3 regions of the Streptomyces sp. NPDC026672 genome follow, and region 3 is predicted to be linked to each of the others. Evidence: riboswitches for the same ligand, from Rfam matches in the RefSeq annotation. Region 3 holds a riboswitch; each other region holds the start of a gene.

Region 1 (6,552 bases), on a different contig from region 3:
CTGCTGCTGGCCGCCCTCGTGGCCCTGGTAGGGGTACGGCTGTTCCTGCGGGAGTTCGCCGCCGTAGTTCTCGTCGGTGCGCTGCTGCGGGACCCAGACGCCGCCGGCCGGTGTCTCGTAGCCCTGCTGGGCGTACTGGTCCTGGGCGTAACCCTGCTGGCCCTGCTGCCCCTGACCCTGCTGCCCCTGGCCGTACTGCTGCTGGCCGTAGGCGTCGTAGCCGGTGCCGTCGTAGCTCTGCGTGCCCGCGTAGGGGTCGGCGTAGGTGCCGTACTGGCCCTGGTCGTAACCCTGTTGACCCTGCTGGCCGCCCTGGTCGTACTGCTGGCCGTAGCCGGAGTAGTCGTAGCCGTACGTCTGGTCGGTGCCCGCCGTCGCGTAGCCCTGGTCCTGGGGCTGGCCGGCGGCCGCGTAGGCCGGGTCGGTGCCCTGCGTGGCGTACGAGGAGGGCGAGTTGCCGTATATGCCGTAGGAGCCGGTCTCGTCGGGCAGGGGCTGGGGCTCGTAGACCGTGGACGGTCCGCCTGCGCCGTCGTGGTCGGGGCGGCCCGCGGTGAAGACGTCGTCGTGGTCGTCGTCGTAGGCGAGGGTCTCCCGGCCGTAGCCGGGGGCCTGGACGTCGTGACCGCCGGTGGGCGACTCCAGGTCGGAGACCTCCAGGGAGGGGTCCTGGTGCTCGGGCTCGCCGCGGCGGCGCTTGCTGCCCTCCGCGCCGGGGCGGTTGAACGCCCAGCCCTCCTCGAAGCCGCGGCGGAACGACAGGGTGACGTAGGTCTGGCCGACCACGAAGGCGGCCGCGCCCAGACCGATGACGAGGACGGAGTGGGACAGCACACCGAGCACGACACCGAGGAAGCCGGCGAAGGCGACCAGGCGCCAGCGCAGCCGCGCCTTGTACTGGAGCAGCACCTCGCCCAGCAGCCACAGTGCGACGATGCCGAACGCGATGTAGAGGACCGTCAAGCCCATGTACGCCCCTCTCCCAATGACCGCTACGCAGTGTGTCGTATGCCGGTGCGACAGGTCTAGGTCCGCGGTGGGTGGTGCAGACCCAGGTTCTCGTAGATCTCCAGCGGCGCCGTGGAGTTGTTGAGCGTGATGAAGTGCAGACCCGGTACGCCCTCGGCCAGCAGACGCGCACAGAACTCCGTGGCGAACTCGATACCGATGGAGCGTACCGCCGCCGGATCGTCCTTGGCTGTGAGGATGCGCTCATTCAGGGCATCCGGGAACACGGCGTTGCTGAGTCGCGGCAATCTCTCCAGCAGCTTCACGCTCGTCACCGGCATGACCTCGGGGATGACCGGGGTGTCGCAGCCCGCGGCGGCGACCCGGTCGCGCAGGCGCAGATAGGAGTCCGGCTGGAAGAACATCTGCGTGATGGCGTAGTCGGCGCCGGCGCGGCACTTGTCGACGAAGTGCGCGACGTCCGTGTCCCAGTCGGTGGAGCGCGGGTGCATCTCGGGGAAGGCGGCGACGCCCACGCAGAAGTCGCCGGACTCCTTGATGAGGCGCACGAGGTCGGCCGCGTAGGCCAGGCCCTCGGGGTGCGCCACCCAGTCGCCCATGGGGTCGGCGCCGGGCGGGTCGCCGCGGACGGCGAGCATGTTGCGGATGCCGGCGTCCGCGTACTGGCCGATGATGTTGCGCAGTTCGGCGACGGAGTGGTCGACCGCGGTGAGGTGGGCGACCGGGGTGAGCGTGGTGTCGGCGACGATCTGCTGGGTCTCGCGGACCGTGCCCGCGCGGGTGGAGCCGCCGGCCCCGTAGGTGACGGAGACGAAGTCGGGGGCGACCGCCTCGACCCGGCGCAGCGCGTTCCACAGGCTCCGCTCGCCCTTGGGGGTCTTCGGCGCCGAGAACTCGAAGGAGTACGTCGTCTTGCCTGCGGCGAGGATGTCACGCACGGTGCGCGCGCGGTCGGTCCTGGTGGATGCGGTTCCGAGGGCCATACCGGCAGGTTAGCCAGGGGTGGGCGGTCCCCCAACCGGGCGTCGGTGAATTGCCCGATTCGCCGCCTTCTTGTCCACCCCTTGGACAGTCGCCGCCGGGCGGGGCTACGCCTTGCGCAGGCGCTCGGCGAACTCGGCCGCCGCGGCGCCGGGGTCGTCGGCCTCGGTGATCGCGCGGACGACGACCACCCGGCGGGCGCCGGCGTCGAGGACCTGGTCGAGGTTGCCGAGGTCGATGCCGCCGATGGCGAACCAGGGGCGGTCGGTGCCCAGGGCGGCGGTGTGGCGGACCAGGTCGAGGCCGGGGGCGTGGCGGCCGGGCTTGGTGGGGGTGGGCCAGCAGGGGCCGGTGCAGAAGTAGTCCACGCCGTCCTGGACGGCGGCCGCGTCGGCCTCGGCCTCGGCGTGCGTGGAGCGGCCGATCAGGACGTCGTCGCCGAGGATCGCGCGGGCCGCGGGGACGGGGAGGTCGCCCTGGCCGAGGTGGAGGACGTCGGAGGCGGCGGCGTGGGCGACGTCCGCGCGGTCGTTGACGGCGAGCAGCCTGCCGTGCCGGGCGCACGCCTCGGCGAACACGGCGAGGTGCTCCAGCTCCTCGGCGGCCTCCATGCCCTTGTCGCGCAGCTGCACGATGTCGACCCCGCCGGCGAGCACCGCGTCCAGGAACTCGGGCAGGTCGCCCTGGCGCCTGCGGGCGTCGGTGCAGAGGTAGACCCGCGCGTCGGCGAGCCGGGCACGGGCGGTGACGTCGGACATGGGGTCCCCCGGGGTGCGTGCGGTGACGGTGAGTACGGGCCGCGAGAGCGTAGCGCCCGGGCCGCGCCGGCACGGCCACCGGGCACCGTGTCCCGGCGGCGGTACGGCCCGGTGGGCACGGCGGTGCTCCGGCCGGCGGGGCACGGTGCCACCCGGCCGTGAGCACCGGCGCCCGCCCGGCGGGAACGCGGGTGCGGGGCGGGTCAGACGGCGAGGGCCTGGGCCCGGCGTTTCACCTCCGTGCCGCGGTTCTCACCGAGGGCCTGGGCGGGGGTGCCCGGCAGGCTGGGGTCGGCGGTGAAGAGCCACTCCAGCATTTCCTCGTCCGTGAAGCCGTCGTCCCGCAGCAGCGTCAGGGTCCCGGACAGCCCCTTGACGACCTTGTCCCCGTCGATGAAGGCGGCGGGGACGTGCAGCGCGTGGTTCTCACCACGGCGTACGGCGATGAGCTGGCCCTCCTTGACCAGCTGCCGCACGCGTGTCACCTCGACGTCCAGCATCTCCGCGATGTCGGGGAGGGTGAGCCAGTCGGGGACGAGCGCATCGATCTTCGTGTCAATCTCGGTCACGGAAACAGCCTGCCATCCCGGACCGACAGTCGGAAGCCGGGCCGGACGGAACCTGGACTTTCCGGGTCAGGCCGTCGCCGCCTTCAGGGGCCGCGCCGGGTCCACGAGCAGGGCGGGGTCCATCACCGTGCCCGCCTCGATCAGCCGTCGCCCCTGCGCAAGGTCACGCGGACGGCCCACCGCCAGCAGGGCGACGAGCCGGTCCTCGCGGAGCCAGCAGACCGTCCAGGCGGGCCCGGCGGGGTCACCGCGCCACAGGAGCGTGTCGGCCGCGCCGTGGTGTCCGGCGTACTGCACGAACCGTCCGAACTGCTCGGACCAGAAGTACGGCACCGGGTCGTACACGGCGGAGGTGTCGCCGACGATGTTCGCGGCGACGGTGCGCGGCCCCTGGAGGGCGTTGTCCCAGTGGTGCACGAGCAGGCGGGCGCCGTAGCGGCCGGACGGGAAGGAGGCGCAGTCCCCGACCGCGTACACGTCCGGCGCGGAGGTGCGCAGCCGGTCGTCGGCGACGACCTCGTTGTGCGCGCCGAGCTCGATGCCGGAGCCGGTCAGCCAGGCGGTGGCGGGGCGGGCGCCGATGCCGACCACGACGGCGCCCGCGGGCAGCCGGGTGCCGTCGCCGAGGACGACCGCGCCGGGTTCGACGCTTTCCACCCGCGTGTGGGTGCGCAGGTCGGTGCCGCTGTCGGCGTACCAGGCGGTCATCGGGGCGGCCACCTCCGCCGGGACGGCGCCCGCGAGCGGCCGGTCGGCGGCCTCGACGACGGTCACCGCGCAGCCGGCCTCGCGGGCCGCCGTGGCGAACTCTGCGCCGATCCAGCCCGCGCCGACGACCACCACGTCGTGCTGCCGGGCGAGCACCGGCCGCAGCCGCTCGGCGTCGTCCAGGGTGCGCAGCAGATGCACACCCTGGACGCCGTCGGCGCCGGGCAGCCGGATCGGTTCGGCGCCGGTGGCGAGGACCAGCACGTCGTACGGCACCGGCCCGGCCTCGGTGTCGAGCTCGTGGTCGGCGGGGCGCACGCCGAGCGCCTCGCGGCCCAGTTCGAGGTCGATGCCGAGGGTGTCGAAGTCGATGTCGAACGCGGAGCCCTCGGCGGTGCCGAGCAGCACCGCCTTCGACAACGGAGGTCGGTCGTAGGGCTGGTGCGGCTCGGCGCCGATGACGGTGACCGGGCCCTTGAAGCCCTGCTCCCGCAGGGCGACCGCGGTCTGCACCCCGGCCATGCCCGCGCCCACCACGACGACGCGCCGGTCCTGTGACATGCCTCGTTCCCGTGTCTGCTCGCTCACCTGATCACCATAGACAACTGACAAAGAGTCAGTCAGGGGTCGCGTTCCGTGACGTGTTGCACAGCGGCCGTCCGGCCCCGGCCCCGGGACCACGCGCCCTTACCGAGCCGCGCGGCCAAGGGCTAGGGTGGCGGACGTACACGCACTCGCGGGAGCCCGGACGCACCGGGCTGAGAGGGAGGCTGGCGGCCTCCGACCGTACGAACCTGATCCGGGTCATGCCGGCGAAGGGAGGGGCTGGACGCCCATGTCGTCACGTACGTCAGACGTCCTCGTCATCGGGGGCGGGATCATCGGCCTGGTCACGGCCTGGCGCGCGGCGCAGCGCGGGTTCACGACGGCCGTCGTGGACCCGGAGCCCGGCGGCGGGGCCGCGCAGGTCGCGGCCGGGATGCTGGCCGCGGTCACCGAGCTGCACCACGGCGAGCAGACCCTGCTGGGGCTCAATCTGGAGTCGGCCCGCCGCTACCCGGCCTTCGCGGCCGAGCTCGGCGAGCTGACCGGCCGGGACCTCGGCTACCGGCGCTGCGGCACGCTCGCCGTCGCGCTGGACGCCGACGACCGCGCGCAACTGCGCGAACTGCACGTCCTCCAGCGGGAGTCGGGGCTGGAGTCGGAGTGGCTGTCGGGCCGGGAGTGCCGGCAGCTGGAACCGATGCTCGCGCCGGGGGTGCGCGGTGGGCTGCGGGTGGACGGCGACCACCAGATCGACCCGCGGCGGCTCGCGACGGCGCTGGTGACGGCGTGCGAGCGCGCGGGCGTGGTGTTCCACCGCGCGTGGGCGGCACGGCTGCGGGTCCTGCGGGAGCGGGCGGCCGGGGTCACCACGGCGGACGGCACGGAGCTGGACGCGCAGCAGGTGGTCCTCGCGGCGGGCAGCCTCAGCGGGCGGCTCGCGGGGGTGCCTGACGAGGTACTGCCCGCGGTACGGCCCGTGAAGGGTCAGGTGCTGCGGCTGACCGTGCCGGAGCGGTTCGGGGCGTTCCTGAACCGGACCGTGCGGGCCGTGGTGCGCGGCAGCCACGTCTACCTGGTGCCCCGGGAGAACGGCGAGCTGGTCGTCGGCGCCACCAGCGAGGACCTGGGCTGGGACACGACGGTGACCGCGGGCGGCGTCTACGAGCTGCTGCGGGACGCGCACGAGCTGGTGCCGGGCATCACCGAGCTGCCGCTCACGGAGACCCGGGCCGGGCTGCGGCCGGGCTCGCCCGACAACGCGCCGCTGCTCGGGCCGAGCGGCCTCGACGGGCTGCTGCTGGCCACCGGGCACTACCGCAACGGTGTGCTGCTGACGCCGGTCACCGGCGACGCGCTGGCGCACGCCCTGGCCACCGGGGAGCTCCCCGAGGAGGCCCGCCCCTTCACGCCCGCGCGCTTCGGCGCCGTCCTCTCGGAGCAGCCCGCATGACCGCCTCCGTCACCATCTCCGTCAACGGCGAGCACCGCCGGGTCGCGTCCGGCACGGCCCTCGACGCGCTCGTGCGGACCCTCACCGCGGCGCCCTCCGGGGTGGCCGCCGCACTCAACGAGACCGTCGTCCCGCGCACGCAGTGGCCGTCCACGGCGCTGCGCGAGGGCGACCGGGTCGAAGTCCTCACCGCGGTCCAGGGAGGCTGAGCCATGGCCGACGATCCCTTTGTCCTCGGCGGTACGGCGTTCTCGTCCCGCCTGATCATGGGTACGGGCGGTGCGCCCAGCCTGGACGTGCTGGAGCGGGCGCTGGTCGCCTCCGGCACGGAGCTGACGACCGTGGCGATGCGGCGGGTCGATCCCGGGGTGCACGGGTCGGTGCTGTCGGTCCTGGAGAAGCTCGGGGTGCGGGTGCTGCCGAACACGGCGGGCTGCTTCACGGCGGGCGAGGCGGTGCTGACGGCGCGGCTGGCGCGGGAGGCGCTGGGGAGCGATCTGATCAAGCTGGAGGTCATCGCCGACGAGCGCACGCTGCTGCCGGACCCGGTCGAGCTGCTGGACGCGGCGGA
Region 2 (6,552 bases), on a different contig from region 3:
GGTTCGGAGGAGGACATGCGGGGGGCGCGCGTGGACGGTGAGCTGAAGGGCATGGTCCCCCACTACCTCACCTTCGAGGTCACCAACACCGGCCGGAAGGAGATCCCCGCCGCCTACAGGGTGGACAGCGACCTCGCCCTGAACGGCACCGACTGGACGCGCGGGGAGAAGGTCTACGTCAGCGGCGGCAGGCCGGGCGGGGTCGACCTTCCCTGCGCGGACACCGCGCCGAAGACGCTGGCGCCCGGTGACTCGTACGACACCTGTGTGACCTATGCGCTGCCCGAGGGCGTCGGCGTGCTGTCGGTGACGCACAACGCCGACGGCTACCTCGACGAGGGCGGCGCGGTCGCCACCTGGCCCGTCGAGGGCGGACTCAAGGCAGCATCCGCCGGACTGGCGAAGCCTGGCGACATCGTCCGCGTCCGGTGGGACGCCCGCGAGGACGGTGTCCTCGAACTGCCCGCCACGCTGGTTTCCGTACGCCGGGGCAGCGCGGCCGACCTCGCGGGCCTGGACCTCGACCTCAACGAGAACGAGCGGCGCGGCGTCCCGTACTACGTGTCGGTCACCTACACCAACACCGGGTCGAAAGACCTCTACGCCGACCAGGCCGACCGCGTCCGCCTGCTCACCCAGGGCGGTCGGCAGATACGGGGGAAGACCCCCTTCGTCCTCGACACGAAGATCCCCGGCTGTCCGTCCGACTGGGTCGCCCGGATGATCCCGCCGGGCGACAGCGTGACGGAGTGCAGCATCCACCTGGTGACGGACGACGGCGACAAGCCGTTCGCGGTGGGCTTCGCGGAGGCGGGCCGGCCGGGACTGGTGGCCTGGCGGGCCCCCCTCCGCTGAGGCGGCCGGGTCAGCCGGCCGAGCCACCGCCCGTCTCCGCGAGCGGCAGGTACACGCGGTTGCCCGCCGCCGCGAACTCCTTCGACTTCTGGGCCATGCCCTCCTCGATCTCCGCGCGGCTGCCGCCGTGCTCACGGCGGATGTCCTGGCTGATCTTCATGGAGCAGAACTTCGGGCCGCACATCGAGCAGAAGTGGGCCGTCTTGGCCGGCTCGGCCGGGAGGGTCTCGTCGTGGAACTCCCGTGCCGTGTCGGGGTCCATGGCGAGGTTGAACTGGTCCTCCCACCGGAACTCGAAGCGGGCGTCGGACAGCGCGTCGTCCCACTCCTGCGCGCCGGGGTGCCCCTTGGCGAGGTCGGCCGCGTGGGCGGCGATCTTGTAGGTGATGACGCCCGTCTTGACGTCGTCACGGTTGGGCAGGCCCAGGTGCTCCTTGGGCGTGACGTAGCAGAGCATCGCCGTGCCCCACCAGGCGATCATCGCGGCGCCGATGCCGGAGGTGATGTGGTCGTACGCCGGCGCGACGTCCGTCGTCAGCGGGCCGAGCGTATAGAACGGAGCTTCATCGCAGATCTCCTGCTGAAGGTCGATGTTCTCCTTGATCTTGTGCATCGGGACGTGTCCCGGGCCCTCGATCATCGTCTGTACGTCAAAACGCCTGGCGATCCGGTTGAGTTCCCCGAGCGTCCGCAACTCCGCGAACTGCGCCTCGTCGTTGGCGTCCGCGATCGACCCCGGCCGCAGACCGTCGCCCAGCGAGTACGTGACGTCGTACGCCGCGAGGATCTCGCACAGTTCCTCGAAGTTCTCGTACAGGAACGACTCCTTGTGGTGCGCGAGGCACCACGCGGCCATGATCGATCCACCGCGCGAGACGATGCCGGTCTTGCGGTTGGCCGTCAGCGGTACGTACGCCAGGCGCACGCCCGCGTGGACCGTCATGTAGTCCACGCCCTGCTCGGCCTGCTCGATGACCGTGTCCTTGTAGATCTCCCAGGTCAGCTCCTCGGCCCGGCCGTCGACCTTCTCCAGCGCCTGATAGAGCGGCACCGTGCCGATGGGGACGGGGGAGTTGCGCAGCACCCACTCGCGGGTCGTGTGGATATTGCGGCCGGTGGACAGGTCCATGACCGTGTCGGCGCCCCAGCGGGTCGCCCAGGTCATCTTCTCGACCTCCTCCTCGATGGAGGACGTCACCGCCGAGTTGCCGATGTTGGCGTTGACCTTCACCAGGAACCGCTTGCCGATGATCATCGGCTCGATCTCCGGGTGGTTGACGTTGGCGGGCAGTACGGCCCTGCCCGCCGCGATCTCCTCCCGGACGACCTCGGGAGCGACGTTCTCCCGGATGGCCACGTACTCCATCTCCGGGGTGATCTCTCCCCGGCGGGCGTACGCGAGCTGGGTGACCGCGCCGCCCGCGTGGCCGCGGCGCGGCTGACGCGGCCGCCCGGGGAACACCGCGTCGAGGTTGCGCAGCCCGCCCCGCGGCGACGTGTGCTTGAGACCGTCGTCCTCCGGGCGGACGGGACGGCCCGCGTACTCCTCGGTGTCCCCGCGGGCGATGATCCAGTTCTCCCGCAGCGGCGGCAGCCCCCTGCGGACATCGGTGTCGACGAGCGGATCGGTGTACGGGCCGGAGGTGTCGTACAGCGTGACCGACTTCCCGTTGGTGAGGTGCACCTGACGGACCGGCACACGCAGGTCGGGGCGCGAACCCTCGACGTACCCCTTGTGCCAGCCGACGGAATTCCCCGTCTCCCCGGCCTCCCCGTCGGACGAACCGTCGACGGAGTCGACAGCACCGTCCGTCGCGTTCTGCGTGGAGGCAGGCATGCGTGCGTCCTTGATGGTCATGAGACCTACTCCCTACGCCGGCATTACCCGGTAACAGGTTCGGCGGTCGACGCAGCGATATCCGTCAGTCGGTGTCCCGTGTGAAACATCACTCGTTGTTCCACGTGAAACATCGCCAATACGGAGGTCAGCGCCCTCTCAGCCCGGTGCTCCGAGCTCCCGCGTGTGCAAAGGTGGCTCCACGCTAGCGTCAATTCGGGCGCGGTGAACAGAGGGCCCCCACCCTCCTTGCGATGATCGGGCGGTGACCACGACGCATCAGCCCCCGTTCCCGCCGCCCGAGCCGCCGCGCGGGCCCGGCTTCGGACAGCGCGGCGGACACGGCCGCGACGGCCACGGCGCCGGTGACGGCCACGACCACCACCCCGGGTACGGCGGCCACGGCCAGGGCGGCGACACCGGCTCCGACGACGGGCACGGGTCCGGCGGCGGACACGGTCATGGGCACTCCCACAGCCATGGCCCCGCCGCGCCCGTCTCCAAGCATCTGCGCAAGGTCATCGCGGCCGTCCTGATCCCGTTCACCGCGGCCGTCGTGGTGGGTCTGGTCGTCCTCTGGCCCGGCGGAGCCCCGCCGCACGAGCGCACCGGTGTCGGCTTCGACCGCCAGACCCAGCAGGCCACGGTCACCCGGGTCGTCGGCGTGAGCTGCAAGTCGGTGAACGCCTCGGGGGGCACCCCGACCGGCGACACCTCCACCGCCGAGGGCAACTCCGCCCAGCAGCAGGCGAACGGCACCTGCAAGAAGGCCACGATCCGCGTCGACACCGGCAACGACAAGGGCCGTACGTTCACGGAGATCGTGCAGCCGGACCAGTCACGGCAGTTGTCCCAGGGCGAGAAGGTCGTCGTCGCGTACGAGCCCTCGGCCCCGAGGGAACTCCAGTACTCCGTCACCGACGTGAACCGGAAGTTCCCGATGGCGCTGCTCGCCGGCATCTTCGCGCTCGCCGTTGTGGTGGTCGGCCGACTGCGCGGTCTGATGGCACTGATCGCCCTGGCCGTCAGCTTCCTGGTGCTGACCCTGTTCATCCTGCCCGCGATCCTCCAGGGCTCGAACCCCCTGGTCGTGGCGGTGGTCGGGGCGAGCGCCATCATGCTGATCGCCCTCTACATGTGCCACGGACTGTCGGCACGCACCTCGGTGGCGGTGCTCGGCACCCTGGTCTCGCTGCTGCTGATCGGCTTTCTGGGCTCGGAGTTCATCAACTGGGCGGCGCTGACCGGCAACACGGACGACAGCACCGGCCTGATCCACGGCCTGTACCCGTCGATCGACATGAGCGGTCTGCTGCTCGCCGGCGTCATCATCGGTTCACTGGGTGTGCTGGACGACGTGACGGTGACCCAGACCTCCGCCGTCTGGGAGCTGCACGAGGCCAATCCGACGATGGGCTGGCGCGGGCTGTACCGGGCGGGTATCCGCATCGGCCGTGACCACATCGCCTCGGTCGTCAACACCCTGGTCCTCGCCTACGCCGGCGCGGCGCTGCCCCTGCTGCTGCTCTTCTCCATCGCGCAGAGCAGCGTGGGGGCGGTCGCCAACAGCGAGCTGGTGGCGGAGGAGATCGTGCGCACGCTGGTCGGCTCGATCGGTCTGGTGGCCTCGGTGCCGCTCACCACGGCCCTCGCGGCCCTGGTGGTCTCGGCCGACCGGCCCGGATCGCACCCGGAGGCCCTGGAAGCGGCCCAGCCGGCCGCGGCACGCGCGGGGCGGGGCCGACGCCGGAAGCGGTGACCCCCGCGAAGAAAGCAGGGCGGCCGAGCAGAAGCGTTCCTGCGTAGGCCGTCACTCCGTATGCGAACCACGATCGCCCCGCCGCACCGCCCCCGACGTCCAGCCCGCTAGCCCGCGCTCTGCTCCTCGGCCAGGATGCGGTCCAGGGCCTCCTCCAGATGGGCGTCGAAGTCCGCGAGGGCCCCCTCCTGCCCCAGCGGCACCAGCTTGTCCGTGCGGTCCAGGAACGCCACCAGCGGCGGCGCCGAGGAGCGGAACACCGCCTGGTCGCCGCCGACCTGGAGCCGGATCAGCACCTCGCCCAGCGTCTCGTGGTCGGTCGGCGCGATGTGCACATCACCGTCGCCGCACGGCCGGCCCACTCCGTCGATCAGCAGCTCCCGCCCGAACGCCCATGTCACCGGGGCGTCCCCGGGCAAATGGAAGGTCAGGCGCACGGCATAGGGATCGCAGGTCTCGTACCGCAGCTCCACCGGGATGCGGAAGGAGAGCTCCTCGGAGACGAGAAAGCTCATCATGACCTCTGCCTGTACGGACTCGCGCATCGCCTACCCCGTCATGTGACGCCGACTGGCCTGGAATGACCCCTTTGACACTGGTGGCATCTTGCTGAACGTGTACACCGGATCACAAGGAGTGATTTTTCAGATGCTGATAGAGAGGGCGAGGGACCCCAGGCGGCGCCCCACCTCGTCCTGCAAACGGTGTGCCGCTGACGTCAACCTGTCGCCCTGGTGGGACGGCAGGGAGAGGGCCACCGTGGCCACGGTGGTGCCGAAGGCGATCGGAACCGCGGCACAGATCGTCCCGAGCGCGTACTCCTGGCGCTCGGTCACCGGTTCGAGCCGCCGCATCCGTTCCAGCCGCCGCAGCAGACAGCGGCCGTCACGCACCGTGTACGGAGTGAGCGAGCGCACCGGGTAGCGGTCGAGGTGGTCAACACGGGCTTCCTCGTTCAGCTGGGACAGCAGGCACTGCCCCACCGCGTGCGCGTGCCCGGTCTCACGGAAGTCGGCCCACTCCTGGACCGCGGGGCTCGCCTGGCTGTCGGCGACGCTCAGGACCTCGATCTCGCCGTCGCGGTAGGCCGCGTAGTAGATCGCCGCACCGATGGAATCGCGCCACTGCGCCAGGGTGTCGGCGATGGTGCTGCGATATTTCTGCCGCGCCCCGCTGCTGTTCAGCCGCTCGGCCGCCTCGCCGAGGAAGAAGAGGCCCTTGTCGCGGCGCAGATAACCCTCGTGCACCAGGGTGCGCAGCAGGTGGTAGGCCGTGGGGAGGGCGAGGGCGGTCTCGCGGGCCAGTTGTTTGGCCGGGGCCCCGTGCTCGTGCCCGGCGACCGATTCCAGCAGCCGCATCGCGCGCTGCACGGACCCGATGAGCGTCGCGGACTGCGGCTGATCCGGGAGGGCCGTAGAAGGCGGTCTGCGCACGGCGGGCGGCGCGGAGCGGGGAACGGGGGGTGCGAGCGGTACTGCGCGGGCGGTGTCGACCGAGGCCAAGGGGCACTCCCGGAGCGCGAGGGGGCAGCCCGTGCGGAGGGTCATGGATGGGGTGTACGCCGGGTGCGGGGCCGCTGCGCCCCGACGGGGATTCCGGACTCTAACCGCCCTGAGCCGCCCGCGGACCGGTCGGCCCGGAAACTTCCCTCGCGCGGGGGAACCGGTGATTCCTGTTACCGTCACCGGCTTCCCGCGCGGCTCACCAGTCGTTGCGCGACGAGGAGCCGGCCGTGAACTTCCGCACGATGTAGATCAGTCCGCCGACCAGCGCCACGAAGACCAGCGCCTTGAAGAGCAGGCCGATCACGAAGCCGACCACGGTGGCGATCAGCCCGCCGAACACGACCAGGGCGATGACCGGCACCGCGACCCACTTCACCCACCACGGCAGTCCCGCGAAGATCTCTCGCATCGCCCTCGTCCTTTACGGTCTCGTCGTATCGATGTCCTGCTGTCGATGCTAGAGCCGCGCGGGGCCCCCGCGGACGCCTCGCGCCCCTTGTCCTCCCCTGACCGGTCCCCTAGGGAACCCCGAGGAACGGCTCACGCCTCAGGGGGAGAGAAGACCACCAGGACCCTCAGGTCCTCGCTGATGTGAT
Region 3 (6,552 bases):
GTTACCCATGTTCGGGGACGTCGACCGGCGTAGCCCTTTTCCACGTTGATCATTCCGGAGTCCTCCAGCACTTTCAGGTGCCGGGAGAGATTTCCGTCGGTGACGGCCAGTTGCTTCTTCAGGAAGCTGAACTCGACCCGGTCGGCTTCGCGGGCAACGGTGAGGACGCCGAGCCGCACGCGCTGGTGGATGGTGTCGTCCAGCGCCTGGGTGGGATGCAGTGCCTCTTGGTCGTCCTGCGTAGCGGTCGAGTCTTCGACGCTCATGAGACGACCGTACCCGCAACTACGACAGCGGGTGCGCCCCGGCGGCGGACCGCTGTCCATTCGCACAGACCGGCGAGGAGCAGGACAACAGCGAGCAGAAATGCCTTGACCTGCGGTCCGTCGGCCCAGCCGGGGTGGGCGGAGTGCTGCCACGGAAGCCATCCACTGCCCCAGGAGGCTCCCAGGTACCCCGTGAGCAGCAGGGCGTGAGCGGTGCCGGCCGCCGCGGCGGTCCAACTGCGTTCGGCAATGCCGAGGGCGAGAAGTCCGATGCCGACCAGGTACCACGGGGAGGCGTAGCTGTTCTCCAGCAGCACGGCCTCCCATGGTTGGTCCTTGCCGAACAGCAGCGCCACCAGAGCTGTCGTGATCACAGTGGTGGCTGTGGCGGTCACGCGGACCCACATGCCGCGCCGGGGGACGACGCCCCGGGCCTCGCCGCGCAGGCGGTACCAGCGGGCGAAGACGAACCATGCGAGGGGGAGGAGCGCGAACCACACGCCCCATGCCGCGAAGCGCAGGACGGCTCCGTCGAACTCGCCCTTCAGACAGGGGGTTCCCGGTTCGTGGACGACGCACAGGCCGGTCAGCTCGGCGTAGGCAAAGGCCGGATAGGACCCGATGTAGCGCCCGTGGGCTCCGAAGTTGAAGGCGTACCGGGCGACCGGAATGGCCGCCAGGGCCAGGAGCCCGAAGCCAAGGAGGGGAGTCCATGCTCCGTTGGTCTGCGTGCGGGTCCTCGCCCGCAGGCCTTCCGTCGCAGCCAACAAGGCAGCCGCGGCCGCCCTCGGTTCCGATCCCTCGCTGTTCGGCGCGGATGTTCCCATTTGTCCCCCTTGTGGGCGGCGCTTTGGCGGCGCTCGTGAGCGGACTGTCGGACGACCGCCCGCTGAGTCAACTTTGCGATACAAAGTACATGGGAATCGAGAGTAAGGTGTGTGCTGACAACACCGGAAGGCCCTACCGAGGAGCAACGCCAGGCAGGCCGGTTGATAGCCCGAAGAGGGCTCTGGCGGGATGGTCGCGGGTCGGCCGGCACGGGTTGCTCTGGTCGAGGGCAGCTGTAGATGGCGTGGCTGAGGCCGGTGGGGGTCCAGCGAGACACGCGCGCATGACCGGTCGGCCCCCCGCCGTCATGGCTGACACCAACAGGCGCGGTCGGCTGCGGTCAGAGCCGATCTTCAGGGGACGCTCACCCTGGAACCGGGGTTGGTCGGTCGACGTCGGCGAGTGCTGTGATCGACCTGATAGGGGTGAGGTCAGACCCTCAAGTTTGTGTCCGGCACGGGGGGTTGTTCCAACCTAGGGACGGCGCCCGCCCCGTGGCTTGGCCCAGTCGGTGAGTCTCCGCGCCCCGGAGGGTGCGTGGATCAGCTGCTGACTACGCCGGAGGCGCGTAAGGGTTCCCGTCGGACGTCGGTGGGCCGCCCCAGTGCACCCCCGGCGGCGCGACAGGAGCCCAGTCCGGGCCGCGGTGTTCCAGCCACCACCTACCGATGGTGTGGAACTTCTCCTCGAAACTGCGATCCCAGCTGAGGAACCCGGTGATCGGCGCCCGTAGGCGGGTGCAGCGGCTGCCCGCTTCGTAGATCACGACGGTCCGGCTTCCGAAGAAAGGCTCGATCTGGATGGCTTGGACGTCAGACCACGGGATGGTCCGGCGGCGGAGGTTGTGCACGATGGCCACCGATGGCGTGAGAGTGACCCCGAAGGGCGCCAAAGTGATCAGCACCGGCAGGACACCCCAGACGAGCAGTCCCGGGACAAGTAGAGGACCGAACGGTCCCCCGTCCAACCAGATCAAGACCTGGAAGGTCGGGACGATAACGATGCTGGGCAGCGCGGGTGACAGGCGTTGGAGGCGTGTCAAGCGGTAACGGATGCGCTCTGGCGGTAGAGCTGCGACCTGCGATTGCTCCATCGATCCCCACTCCTGACCCGATGTGGCCGACGGTGGCCCCTCACCGCCAAGGCAGCATGGCGGACCATGGGCGCGCTGTCCATCTGCTGCGGCGTTGGCCGGAGGGCGGAAGCCGTGGTGGGTGGGCCCGGCTACGAGACGCCCGTCGATTCGTGGTTCTAGGTCCGTTCCCGTCCGAATGACTGCATCGACGCCTTCGTGGCAGCAGCACGTAGCGCTATGGATGATCTGCTCCGCGTGAGTGGACCGGAACGATGGACAGTGGCAGCTCAGCCAGGGCGCACGGCCCCATCGGCCGGGCCGTCCCTGGGCCGTCCGAAGCCGCTCAGTAGCGACCGGTGACGCCTACCAGCGACACCCCCCAGGTCACCCAAGTCGATCTGCGACACTGGTACGGCCATGCCTAAGCCCGGAGAACTTATTTTTGTCGCCCCGCGCGGAGCCAAGAAGCCGCCGCGGCATCTCGCCGATCTGTCGCCCGCCGAGCGCAAGGAGGCCGTCGCCGCGATCGGTGAGAAGCCGTTCCGCGCCAAGCAGCTGTCGCAGCACTACTTCGCGCGGTTCGCGCACGACCCCGCCGAGTGGACCGACATCCCCGCCGGATCGCGCACCAAGCTCCAGGAGGCGCTGCTGCCGGAGCTGATGACCGTCGTCCGGCACCTGTCGACCGACCAGGGCACCACCCGCAAGACGCTGTGGCGGCTGTTCGACGGGACGCTCGTCGAGTCGGTGCTGATGCGTTACCCGGACCGGGTCACCATGTGCATCAGCTCGCAGGCCGGCTGCGGCATGAACTGCCCGTTCTGCGCGACCGGGCAGGCGGGCCTCGACCGCAACCTGTCCACCGCCGAGATCGTGCACCAGATCGTCGACGGCATGCGGGCCCTCAGGGACGGCGAGGTTCCCGGCGGCCCGGCGCGGCTGTCCAACATCGTCTTCATGGGCATGGGCGAGCCCCTCGCCAACTACAACCGGGTCGTCGGAGCCGTCCGCGCCCTCACCGACCCCGAGCCGGACGGGCTCGGCCTGTCGCAGCGCGGCATCACCGTCTCCACCGTCGGGCTGGTGCCGGCCATCCACCGGTTCGCCGACGAGGGCTTCAAGTGCCGGCTCGCGATCTCGCTGCACGCGCCCGACGACGAGCTGCGCGACACCCTCGTCCCCGTGAACACCCGCTGGAAGGTCCGCGAGGTCCTCGACGCCGGCCTGGAGTACGCCGCGAAGTCCGGCCGCCGGCTGTCCATCGAGTACGCCCTGATCCGGGACATCAACGACCAGGCGTGGCGCGGCGACCGGCTCGGCCGGCTGCTGCGGGGCAAGCCCGTGCACGTCAACCTGATCCCGCTCAACCCCACGCCGGGCTCCAAGTGGACCGCGTCGCGGCCCGAGGACGAGAAGGCGTTCGTCGAGGCGATCGCCGCGCACGGCGTGCCGGTGACCGTCCGGGACACCCGGGGTCAGGAGATCGACGGTGCCTGTGGTCAGCTCGCGGCCACCGAGCGGTAGTCTGAACGCCGTACCACCACACCTTCATATTCCGACAGGGGAGCGCCACAGCGCTGAGAGTGCGGCAACCGGGCCGCAGACCCTCTGAACCTCGCCCAGGTCATTCTGGGTAGGAAGTTCGGTCATCACTCGAGCTGTTGCGCCCCGTCCGGGTCCCCCGGGCGGGGCCGCGTCTCTTCCTGGCCAACCCCAGGAGGACATCCAGTGCACCACAAGACCCTCGTGGCCGTCGCCGTCGGCCTCGGTCTCGTCTCGCTGTCCGCGTGCGGATCGGACGACGGCAAGGCGTCGGCGGGCTCCGCGTCCAAGACCGTCACCCTCGTCAGCCACGACTCGTGGGCCGTGTCGAAGAACGTGCTCGCCGACTTCGAGAAGAGCTCCGGCTACCGCGTCAAGGTCCTCAAGGACGGCGACGCCGGACAGGCCGTCAACAAGGCCGTCCTGACCAAGGACAACCCGCAGGGCGACGTCTTCTTCGGCGTCGACAACACCCTGCTCTCCCGCGCCCTCGACAACGGCCTCTTCCAGTCGTACGAGGTCAAGGACGCCGCCGCGATCCAGCCCGCGTACCGCGTCGACCCCGGCAAGCACCGGGTCACGCCCATCGACAGCGGCGACATCTGCGTCAACTACGACAAGGCGTACTTCGACAAGCACCGGCTGGCCCCGCCGCAGAGCTTCGACGACCTGGTCGAGCCCGCCTACAAGAACCTCCTCGTCACCGAGAACGTGTCCACCTCCTCGCCCGGCCTGGGCTTCCTGCTCGGCAGCGCCGCGCACTACGGCGACGACGGCTGGCCGGACTACTGGAAGAAGCTCAAGGCCAACGGCGTCAAGGTCGTCGACGGCTGGGAGCAGGCCTACGACGAGGAGTTCTCCGGCTCGGCCGGAGGGAAGAAGGCCCACGGGGACCGGCCGCTGGTCGTCTCCTACGCCTCCTCCCCGCCCGCCGAGGTCGTCTACGCCGACCCGAAGCCCACCACCGCCCCGACCGGGGTCGCCGCCGGCACCTGCTTCCGGCAGATCGAGTACGCGGGCCTGCTGAGCAACGCGCGCAACAGCGAGGGCGGCAAGGCGTTCCTGGACTTCCTCGTCGGCAAGGAGTTCCAGGAGGACATGCCGCTCAACATGTTCGTCTACCCGGTGCGCGAGGGCGCCCAGGTGCCGCCGGAGTTCACGAAGTACGGCCCGCAGGCCAAGGACCCCGAGACGCTGCCCGCCGAGAAGATCGCCGCCAACCGCGACCAGTGGGTCAAGTCGTGGACGTCGCTCGTACTGAAGTAGCGGCCGGGAGGCGCGGGAACACGGCGCGGCTCGCCCTGATGGCCGGGCCCGTCGTGTTCTTCGCCGTCTTCTTCGCCTGGCCCGTCGCCGCGATCGTCGCCCGTGGGCTCAAGGTGGACGGCAGCTGGCGGCTGGGCCGGATCGCGGACGTCGTCGCGCAGTCCGACATCCGGCACGTGCTGTGGTTCACCACCTGGCAGGCGCTCGCCTCCACCGCGCTCACCCTGCTGCTCGCCCTGCCCGCCGCCCATGTGTTCGCGCGCCTGGACTTCCCGGGCAAGCAGGTGCTGCGGGCCGTCGTCACCGTGCCGTTCGTGCTGCCGACGGTGGTCGTCGGCACGGCCTTCCTCGCGCTCGTCGGGCGGGGCGGACTGCTCGACGAGCTGTGGGGCGTACGGCTCGACACCACCGTGTGGGCCATCCTGCTGGCGCACGTCTTCTTCAACTACGCGGTCGTCGTACGGACCGTGGGCGGACTGTGGGCGCAGCTCGACCCGCGTCAGGAGGAGGCCGCCCGGATGCTGGGCGCCTCGCCGTTCGGTGCCTGGCGCAAGGTGACCCTGCCCGCGCTCGCGCCCGCCGTGGCCGCCGCGGCGCTGATGGTGTTCCTGTTCACCTTCACCTCGTTCGGCGTCGTCCAGATCCTCGGCGGCCCCACCTTCGCCACCCTCGAAGTGGAGATCTACCGGCAGACCTCGGAGATCTTCGACCTCTCCACGGCCGCCGTCCTGACGCTCGTCCAGTTCGCCGCGGTCGCCGCGATCCTCGCCGTGCACGCCTGGACCGTACGGCGCCGGGAGACGGCCCTGCGGCTGGTCGACGCGTCGGTGACCGCGCGCGGGCCGCGCGGCGCCGGGCAGTGGGCGCTGCTCGCCGGCGTCCTCGCCACCGTCGCCCTGCTGGTCCTGCTGCCGCTTGCGGTCCTCGTCCAACGCTCCCTGGACGCGCCCGGGTTCGGCTACTACCGGGCGCTCACCCGCGAGGACGGCGGAACGTTCCTGGTGGCGCCCGTCACCGCGATCGCGACCTCGCTGGAGTACGCCGTCGCCGCCACCGCCATCGCCGTGCTGGTCGGTGGGCTCGCCGCCGCCGCGCTGGCCCGCCGGGACGCCGGCCGGATCGTGCGGGGCTTCGACGCGCTGCTGATGCTGCCGCTCGGTGTCTCCGCGGTGACCGTGGGCTTCGGCTTCCTCATCGCCCTGGACGAACCGCCGCTGGACCTGCGGCAGTCCTGGATCCTCGTCCCCCTCGCCCAGGCCCTCGTCGGCGTCCCCTTCGTCGTACGGACCATGCTGCCCGTGCTGCGGGCGGTGGACGCGCGGCTGCGGGAGGCGGCGGCGGTGCTCGGCGCCTCGCCCCTGCGGGTGTGGCGGGAGGTCGATCTGCCGCTGGTGCGGCGGGCGTTGCTGGTCGCGGCCGGGTTCGCGTTCGCCGTGTCGCTCGGCGAGTTCGGGGCGACCGTGTTCATCGCGCGGCCCGACAACCCGACGCTGCCCGTGGCCGTGGCACGGCTGCTGGGCCGGCCCGGCGACCTCAACTACGGGCAGGCGATGGCCCTGTCGACGATTCTGATGC

Evidence for each region. Region 3 has a riboswitch for thiamine pyrophosphate ahead of AB0F77_RS19360 (thiamine ABC transporter substrate-binding protein). Riboswitches for the same ligand answer to the same signal wherever they lie in the genome.
Region 1: linked by a shared signal. The riboswitch ahead of thiO (glycine oxidase ThiO) and the one ahead of AB0F77_RS19360 (thiamine ABC transporter substrate-binding protein) in region 3 are both predicted to bind thiamine pyrophosphate.
Region 2: linked by a shared signal. The riboswitch ahead of thiC (phosphomethylpyrimidine synthase ThiC) and the one ahead of AB0F77_RS19360 (thiamine ABC transporter substrate-binding protein) in region 3 are both predicted to bind thiamine pyrophosphate.

Annotation. Positions count from the first base shown of each region.
Region 1 covers NZ_JBEZXS010000013.1:107,252-113,803, forward strand. The annotation lists gene AB0F77_RS17500 (hypothetical protein) at 1-969, opposite strand, end outside; gene metF (methylenetetrahydrofolate reductase [NAD(P)H]) at 1,026-1,952, opposite strand; gene thiE (thiamine phosphate synthase) at 2,058-2,708, opposite strand; gene AB0F77_RS17515 (Rv2175c family DNA-binding protein) at 2,912-3,277, opposite strand; gene AB0F77_RS17520 (FAD-dependent oxidoreductase) at 3,344-4,573, opposite strand; TPP riboswitch at 4,712-4,823, shown strand; gene thiO (glycine oxidase ThiO) at 4,821-5,981, shown strand; gene thiS (sulfur carrier protein ThiS) at 5,978-6,190, shown strand; gene AB0F77_RS17535 (thiazole synthase) at 6,194-6,552, shown strand, end outside.
Region 2 covers NZ_JBEZXS010000011.1:161,660-168,211, forward strand. The annotation lists gene AB0F77_RS15635 (hypothetical protein) at 1-855, shown strand, start outside; gene thiC (phosphomethylpyrimidine synthase ThiC) at 866-2,713, opposite strand; TPP riboswitch at 2,706-2,886, opposite strand; gene AB0F77_RS15645 (YibE/F family protein) at 2,958-4,451, shown strand; gene AB0F77_RS15650 (SsgA family sporulation/cell division regulator) at 4,559-4,996, opposite strand; partial or broken gene AB0F77_RS15655 (hypothetical protein) at 5,008-5,097, opposite strand; gene AB0F77_RS15660 (helix-turn-helix domain-containing protein) at 5,096-5,998, opposite strand; gene AB0F77_RS15665 (DUF5326 family protein) at 6,153-6,365, opposite strand; gene AB0F77_RS15670 (cupin domain-containing protein) at 6,497-6,552, opposite strand, start outside.
Region 3 covers NZ_JBEZXS010000015.1:86,599-93,150, forward strand. The annotation lists gene AB0F77_RS19340 (transcriptional regulator) at 1-266, opposite strand, end outside; gene AB0F77_RS19345 (hypothetical protein) at 263-1,033, opposite strand; gene AB0F77_RS19350 (hypothetical protein) at 1,648-2,187, opposite strand; gene rlmN (23S rRNA (adenine(2503)-C(2))-methyltransferase RlmN) at 2,587-3,693, shown strand; TPP riboswitch at 3,720-3,827, shown strand; gene AB0F77_RS19360 (thiamine ABC transporter substrate-binding protein) at 3,898-4,977, shown strand; gene AB0F77_RS19365 (iron ABC transporter permease) at 5,016-6,552, shown strand, end outside.